2 regions of the Aquamicrobium sp. YD-1-mutant5 genome follow, and region 1 is predicted to be linked to the other one. Evidence: predicted binding sites of a transcription regulator. Region 1 holds the regulator's gene; the other holds the start of a gene.
The links. Region 1 encodes HrcA, which represses chaperone genes, less so after heat shock. Its sites were predicted from a motif close to GTTAGCACTCNCNNNNNGNGAGTGCTAAC; they were not measured.
Positions count from the first base shown of each region.

Region 2: AC5XE7_RS03765 (co-chaperone GroES) is a predicted target of HrcA. The motif match lies at 1,396-1,424, and genes of this name have one in related genera.

Region 1 covers NZ_JCAKKP010000008.1:51,353-55,561, forward strand. The annotation lists gene AC5XE7_RS12935 (VOC family protein) at 1-17, opposite strand, end outside; gene rph (ribonuclease PH) at 31-747, opposite strand; gene hrcA (heat-inducible transcriptional repressor HrcA) at 871-1,962, shown strand; gene AC5XE7_RS12950 (PQQ-dependent sugar dehydrogenase) at 2,057-3,400, shown strand; gene AC5XE7_RS12955 (N-acyl amino acid synthase FeeM domain-containing protein) at 3,464-4,209, opposite strand, start outside.
Region 2 covers NZ_JCAKKP010000002.1:242,679-246,887, reverse strand. The annotation lists gene AC5XE7_RS03775 (ABC transporter substrate-binding protein) at 1-523, opposite strand, end outside; gene AC5XE7_RS03770 (usg protein) at 872-1,150, opposite strand; gene AC5XE7_RS03765 (co-chaperone GroES) at 1,572-1,886, shown strand; gene groL (chaperonin GroEL) at 1,971-3,596, shown strand; gene AC5XE7_RS03755 (hypothetical protein) at 3,673-3,882, shown strand; gene AC5XE7_RS03750 (FMN-binding glutamate synthase family protein) at 3,991-4,209, opposite strand, start outside.

The sequences.
Region 1 (4,209 bases):
ACGGCAGCAGGCTTCATGGCATCAGAGCTTTCAGGCGACGGCCAGCTTTTGCAACTCGACCAGCCGGGCGATGCCGTTGCGGGCAAGCCCCATCAGCTCGGCGAACTGCGCATCGGTGAAGGGCTCGCCCTCGGCGGTGCCCTGGATCTCGACGATGCCGCCCTTGCCGGTCATGACGAAATTGGCATCGGTGCCGGCGGCGGAATCCTCCAGATAATCGAGGTCGATGACCGGCTGGCCATCATGGATGCCGCAGGAGATGGCGGCGACGTGATCCTTCAGGACCCGCTGCACATTCACCATCTGGCGCGCTTCCATCCAGCGCAGGCAATCGTGCAGGGCGATCCATGCGCCGGTGATCGAGGCCGTGCGCGTGCCGCCATCGGCCTGAAGCACATCGCAGTCGATGGTGATCTGCTGTTCGCCCAGCGCCTGCATGTCGACGACGGCGCGCAGCGAACGGCCGATAAGACGCTGGATTTCCTGCGTGCGCCCACCCTGCTTGCCGGCAGAAGCCTCGCGGCGCATGCGCTCGCCGGTCGAACGCGGCAGCATGCCATATTCGGCCGTCACCCAGCCCTTGCCGGAATTGCGCATCCAGCCTGGCACCCGCTCTTCGAGGCTTGCCGTGCACAGCACATGGGTATCGCCGAATTTCACGAGGCACGAACCTTCGGCGTGCTTTGAAAAGCTGCGCTCGAAGGAGATGGCGCGCATTTCGTCTGGCTGGCGTTTGGAGGGGCGCATGTCGTGTCTTTCCAATCTTGTGATTTTGCGGGCTTGTAGCCCTCCACGGCTGCTTGCGCAAAGGAAAACGGCTCGCTTGCACTGGCGCCCGCCGCGTCTATATCCTTTGTATAGAGGTACGACATGACAAAGCACAGTTCAGCCCCGACACCGCCGGTTCCCCCATCGCAGTGGCAGTCGCTGGATACGCGCTCGCGCGAGATCTTCCGGCGTCTCGTCGATTCTTACCTGAAGGACGGCGAGCCGGTGGGTTCGCGCAGCCTGTCGCGAATCCTGCCCTCGACATTGTCGCCGGCGACGATCCGCAACGTGATGAGCGATCTGGAGCATCTGGGGCTGGTCTACGCGCCGCATGTCTCGGCGGGGCGCCTGCCGACGCAGGCGGGCCTGCGTTTCTTCGTCGATGCCTTCATGGAAATCGGCGATCTCGGCGATGAGGAGCGGCGCAGCATCGAGGCGCAGATCAGGGCTTCCGGTAACGACACTTCTCTCGAACACATGCTGACGGAGGCGAGCCAGCTGTTGTCAGGCATGTCACGGGGCGCAGGTGTCGTTCTGGCCGCCAAGAGCGAGGCAGCGCTCAAGCACATCGAGTTCATCCAGCTTGAGCCGACAAAGGCTCTGACGGTGCTGGTCTCGCAGAACGGCGATGTGGAAAACCGCATCATCGACCTGCCGGCGGGCGTCACCGTCTCGCAACTGCACGAGGCCTCCAACTTCCTCAACGCCCACATCCGCGGCCGCACGCTGGCTGAGGCGCGCACGGAAATCTCGCGCATCAAGGAAGAAACGCGCGCGGCCCTCGATTCGCTGTCGCAGGCGCTGGTGGAAAAGGGGCTGGCGGTGTGGGCGGGAACCGAAAGCGACCTGCCGGCGCGGCTGATCGTGCGCGGCCGGGCGAATCTTCTGGAAAACATCACCGCGCAGGCGGACATGGAACTGCTCAAGAACCTGTTCGATGACCTGGAGACGCAGGACGGGCTGCTGCAATTGCTCAACCTCGCCGAAGAGGGACCCGGCGTGCGCATCTTCATCGGCTCGGAGAACAAGCTGTTCTCGCTGTCGGGATCGTCGCTGGTGGTGGCGCCCTATCGCGACGCGGAGGCGCGCGTTGTCGGCGCGCTCGGCGTCATCGGCCCGACGCGGCTCAACTATGCCCGCATCGTGCCGATGGTCGACTACACCGCACAGCTCGTCTCGCGCATGCTGCGCTGAAAAAGGCGCGCCACATCACGCCCTCGTGTGATGCATCGCCGCGCCCGCTTTCCTAAAGTGCCGCCTGACGGGTCGACAGGGGAAGGAGGACGGCATGATCCACCTCATGAAACGGGTCGCGGCGGCTTCGGTCCTGCTGGCGGGCACTGCCGCTATGGCGCAGGAAACCGACGTGCCATTGACCGGCGAATCGGCGTTCGGCGGCTGGCGGGACGACAGGCCGGGCGTTCGGCGGCATTTCACGCCGCAGGACCTTCCCGCTCCCTTCGCGACAGAGTCCACCTCCAACAGCGCCCGGCGGGTCAGCCCGCCGGAAGATGTCAGCCCACAACTGCCACAAGGCTTTTCCGCACACATGATCGCTTCCGGCCTCGGCGGGCCGCGTATCGTGCGCGTGGCCCCGAATGGTGACATATTCGTCGCCGAATCCGGCGCCGATCAGGTGTCGGTCTACCGCCTTGAAGACGGCAGCGCGAAGCCTGCGCAGAACTCCGTCTTTGCCGGCGGGCTGAACCAGCCCTACGGCATCGCCTTCCATCCCGCCGAAGATCCGCAATGGGTCTATGTCGCCAACACCGACAGCGTCGTTCGCTTCCCTTACAAAAGCGGCGACCTAGAAGCCTCTTCCGAACCCGAAGTCATCGTTGCCGAGCTTCCTTCCGGAGGCCACTGGACCCGCGACCTCGCCTTCTCCGCGGATGGCAAAACGCTCTACGTCTCGGTCGGCTCGCAGTCGAATGTCGCCTCCGGCATGGGCGAGGCGCCCGGAGGGCTGGAAGCATGGCAGGGCGCGCAGCCGACCGGCGCAGGCTGGGGTTCCGAAACCGACCGCGCAGATGTGCTCGCCTTCGACGCGGATGGCACAAACCGGCGGATCGCTGCGACGGGACTGCGCAATTGTTCGGGACTGGCATTGCAGCCTGCCACAAACGCATTGTGGTGCGCCGTCAACGAGCGCGACGGCCTGGGCGACAACCTGCCCTTCGACTATGCGACAAGCGTAAGCGAAGGCGCATTCTACGGCTGGCCGTGGTACTATATCGGCGGTCACGAGGACCCGCGCCATGCCGGCTCAAGGCCCGATCTCGCCGACAAGGTGACGGTGCCGGACGTGCTGATCCAGGCGCATTCCGCGCCGCTCGGCATCACCTTCTACGAGGGCGACCAGTTCCCTGCCGACTATCGCGGAGATGCGTTTGTTGCCCTGCACGGCTCATGGAACCGGGGCCTGATAACGGGCTACAAGGTGGTGCGCCTGCTGTTCGACAATGGCCGGCCGACGGGCGCCTACGAGGATTTCATGACGGGCTTCGTCCTTTCCGACGGCTCCGTATGGGGGCGGCCGGTTGGCGTGGCGATGGCCAGCGACGGCGCTCTGATCGTCAGCGAGGACGGCAGCGGCACGCTGTGGCGCATTGCCCATCAGGGGAGCCGGTAAACGGCTGTGCCTCCGGACGACCTGCTTCAGGTCAGACGACCCGGCATCAGGCGGCCCCGGGGATCACGCAGCGTGGTGCAGATAGCGGGCGCTGGGCAGGATGGTCAGCGGCTGCAACTCCCCTGCCCCCACCTTGCCGAACAGCAGGCGACGCTCGGTTTCGGTCGAACGGAAGAAGGGGAAGCGCGCATAGTAGCGCTCGCGGTTCTCGATGGCGTTTGTGCGGAACAACACCACCTTATTGAACACGCCCGGATAGCCGCGCGGCTCGCTGATCTGTTCCGAATTGTAGATGCGCCGGTAGAAGCCGGCATGGTCTTCCCGCACGGTGGAAAGCCCGTATGGCGCGTTGAAATAGATGCACGCCATGCCCGCCAGCCGCAGCGTCACGTAGATCAGATGCGGATATGCGCGCGCCAGTTCCGGATCGGAGGCAAAACGGCTCATGCACACAAAGGTGTCGCCGGCTTCCAGCATGGGACGCACGATATCCCCGAAGGCCTGAACAGAGGGCGATATCGGCGTTTCCAGCGTGACGTGGTGGATGCGCATGGTGGAAACCAGATTCTGGTCCACATAGACGCCGAAACGATAGACGTTCGGAGCATCGTCCAGTTCATCGATGATCGTGCGCCGATCCGCGTCCGGAACCATGTCGTTGAAGCGGTAGGCCTTGTAGCGCAGCCGGTATATGTCTTCCAGATCCTCGCCCTTGTCGCAGCGGCGATATTCGGATCGGTCGAGCAGTTCGAATACCTTGTTGGCGAAGGCCGAGCCGGATAAGCCCGGCTTTAGCTGTTCCGCGTCCG
Region 2 (4,209 bases), on a different contig from region 1:
CCACCACGCTCGACACCACCGGCAGCGCGTTGCGGATGAGCTGGAACGGCGTCGGCTTCGCAAAGCGGAACACGGCGGTGTGGTCGTCCGGCGTGTCGACGGCTTCGAGATTGGCGAACACCAGCCGGCCGAGGTTTTGCAGCGGCTTCCACACCTGAAGGGCGGAGAAAGCGACGTCGGCCGAGGTGAAGGGCTTGCCGTCATGCCACTTCACGCCCTCGCGCAGTTTGAAGGTGGCCGAAAGCCCGTCGTCCGAGCCTTCCCATGATGTAGCGAGGCGCGGTGCGAGCCCGCCCTCGCCATCGAACGAGGCTTCGGCCAGCGGCTCGATGACCTTGGAGGCGACGAAAAAAACGCCGTTCGAGGCGACGATGGCCGGGTTGAGATTGCGCGGCTCGGAATCGGCGGCGACGACGAGGCGGCTGCCGCTCTGGGCGAAGGTGAGCCGGGGCAGGGCGGTTGAGGCCAGCAGAAGTGCCGAACCCTTGAAAAGGGTGCGCCGGGAAAGGGAAACCATGTTCATTTTCTGCTCCGCCAGAACGCGTTGAGGAAGTGGATCGATGCCCGGTAGCACGATGCCCGATGGATCACGAAGTCTGGCAGCGTCCGGAATTGGCGGCATTCTCCTGCAAGCCCGGACCCTCATACAGGGATGAAATCCTGCGGATCGCCGCATGATTAGAATTATCTCTTACATATGCGGCGTCAACGGGAAGGAGATGGCGTGGACCTAAGCATATTGCCCGCTGGACCGGCCAGCGGACAATGTGGACGATATGGGCTGCTCATGTCGGCGATCCGGCTTGCCGGTCGCGGCAGGTTCGCACCAAATCAGGGGAGAGCCCTCGGTGATCCCGCTCGGGGTCTGCCCTCAGTGAATGGAGATCTCCCTGTCCACCGCGCGCCACTCGGCGGGCGTGATCAGGTGGTGATGGGCAACCCGCACCGAGTGCAGCGGGCCATCCAGCTCCCGCGCCCAGTAATCGAGGAAGCTCTTCAGCTCGGGGAAATGCGGAGCCAGATCGTATTCCTGCCAGATATAGAGCTGGAGCAGGCAAGGGTGATCGGGCAGATGGTAATGGATTTCGGCCGTGGTCAGGCCGTAGCCCATCATCTGGAGCTGGAAATCGCTGCGTGCCGTGGTTGCCATTGTTACATCCTTGCGCATGTCCGGGGATGCCTGTCTGGGAGTGCGTGACCGGACCGCGCCTGCCCCGGTCGCAAGGCGACGGTCGGATGCGGGTGACGCCGGGCTGAAGGCGGGCCTGTTTCGTAACCTCCCTTGCGCGCTGCCGCCGGCACCGTTCCACCCACACCTTCACAGTGTGGCCGAACACCATTCAAATTCAAGATCGAAAAGCTTTCCCGGTGTAAAAAACATCGTGATTTCATGGCACTAGCAATCATGTGCTGCGAGTGCCAAAATTTTTGCCGACACCTCTTGAAAGCCGAAATCCGCGAAACCAGATCGATAGCCGCGCGGCGCCGGAAAGGGTCGCGCGTGCCGTTCCGCTTCGCACGATCCGGGTGGAACGGTGCAGTCCGTTTGTCCGTGAGAGGAGAACAAAGACATGACGTTCCGTCCCCTGCATGACCGCATTCTGGTGCGCCGCATCGAGGCCGACGAAAAGACGGCCGGCGGCATCATCATCCCCGACACCGCGAAGGAAAAGCCGCAGCAAGGCGAGGTCATCGCCGTCGGTCCCGGTGCCCGTGACGAAAGCGGCAGGCTGGTCCGGCTCGACGTGAAGGTGGGAGACCGCATCCTGTTCGGCAAATGGTCCGGCACCGAGATCAGGCTCAGGGGCGAGGACCTGCTGATCATGAAGGAAAGCGACGTGATGGGCGTGATCGAGGAGACCGCCGCCGTGAAGAAGGCCGCCTGACGGCTTCTTCCGGCATCAGCCAGTCCCATCAACCAGTCCCCATCAACCAGTCAAAAGTAAGCTGCCTAATGAAGGAGTGATCCAATGGCTGCCAAGGAAGTCAGATTCAGCACCGAAGCCCGCGAGAAGATGCTGCGCGGCGTCGACATTCTCGCCAATGCGGTGAAGGTCACCCTCGGTCCCAAGGGCCGCAATGTGGTGATCGACAAGTCGTTCGGCGCGCCGCGCATCACCAAGGACGGCGTTTCCGTCGCCAAAGAGATCGAGCTTGAGGACAAGTTCGAGAACATGGGCGCGCAGATGGTGCGCGAGGTTGCCTCCAGAACCAACGATCTGGCCGGCGACGGCACCACCACCGCCACCGTTCTGGCGCAGGCCATCGTCAGGGAAGGCGCGAAGGCCGTCGCCTCCGGCATGAACCCGATGGACATGAAGCGCGGCATAGACAAGGCCGTGGATGCGGTGGTGGCCGAACTGAAGGCCAATGCCCGCAAGATCACGAAAAACGACGAGATCGCGCAGGTCGGCACCATCTCGGCCAATGGCGACACCGAAATCGGCCGCTTCCTGGCCGAGGCCATGCAGAAGGTCGGCAACGAGGGCGTCATCACCGTCGAGGAAGCCAAGACCGCCGAGACCGGGCTGGAAGTCGTGGAAGGCATGCAGTTCGACCGCGGATATCTCTCGCCCTACTTCATCACCAATCAGGAGAAGATGCGGGTGGAGCTGGAAGAGCCCTATGTGCTCATCCATGAGAAGAAGCTGTCCAACCTTCAGGCCCTGCTGCCCGTGCTCGAAGCGGTGGTCAAATCGGGCAAGCCGCTGCTCATCATCGCCGAGGATGTGGAGGGCGAGGCGCTGGCCACGCTGGTGGTCAACAAGCTGCGCGGCGGCCTGAAGATCGCCGCCGTCAAGGCTCCGGGCTTCGGCGATCGCCGCAAGGCCATGCTGGAAGACATCGCCATCCTCACCGGCGGCACCGCGATCAGCGAGGATCTCGGCATCAGGCTGGAGAACGTCACGCTGGAGATGCTCGGCCGCGCGAAGAAGATCGTCATCGAGAAGGAGAACACCACCATCGTCGACGGGTCCGGCAGGAAGGAGGACATCGAGGGCCGGGTGAAGCAGATCAGGGCCCAGATTGAGGAAACGACCTCCGACTACGACCGCGAGAAGCTTCAGGAGCGGCTGGCGAAGCTCGCCGGCGGCGTTGCCGTCATCCGCGTCGGCGGCTCCACGGAAGTGGAGGTCAAGGAAAAGAAGGACCGCGTCGACGATGCGCTGCACGCCACACGCGCGGCCGTCGAGGAGGGCATCCTGCCGGGTGGCGGCGTTGCCCTGCTGCGCGCCGCGAAGGCGCTGGACGGCGTGAAGACCGACAACGAGGACCAGAAGCACGGGGTGGAGATCGTGCGCCGGGCCATCGAGGCGCCGGTGCGCCAGATCGCAGAGAATGCCGGGGCGGAAGGGTCCATCATCGTCGGCAAGCTGCGCGAGAAGCCGGAGTTCTCGTACGGCTGGAACGCCCAGACCGGCGACTATGGCGACCTGTTCGCGCAGGGCGTGATCGACCCGGCCAAGGTGGTGCGCACGGCGCTTCAGGATGCGGCTTCGGTCGCCGGCCTGCTGGTCACCACCGAGGCCATGATCGCCGAGAAGCCGAAGAAGGAAGCCGCCCCGGCAATGCCCGCCGGAGGCATGGACTTCTGATCCGGTCGTGAAAGGCCCGCTTCCCCTGAAAAGGGGGCGGGCCGTCACCGACGGGTCGCAGGACGATGTGACGACAATGCAGCTTTCAGACCACGTTCCACCGCCAACGCAGCCGGCCGGTGCGTTTCTGGCGCATGAAACGGAATGCCGGAAGGTATTCCTGCCCCTGCTGGAAGACCTTCTCGACCGGGCCGAACAGGCCGGCTGGGACCGCCGCACGGTTGCCTCGACGCTGATGTTCCTTTCGGCGAAGCAGGTTTCCGCCGCCGGCAACCGGGATTCCTGAAAACAACCGGGCACCAGACAGAAAAGACCTCGCCAGCCGGCGAGGTCTTGTTGTTTGGCACGCCCTTTCAGGCACGCCGCATTGCAGCGCAAATCGCGGGAAGGGGTATCAGGCGGCCCTGCGCCTCTGGAACGGTCCGTGCGGGATTTCCGGCGGCGCGAAGGATTGCGCGTTGGCGCGGTCCCAGCGGCTGTACCATTCGGAAAGCTCGGGAATTTCCTTGCCCGCCACCAGAAAGCCTTCCGGCAGGTAGGGATAGGCCTCGTTGCCGTCGAGGAACTCGTTGTCCTTCTGCCGGAACATGAAATGGTAGGGCATGAAGTCGCT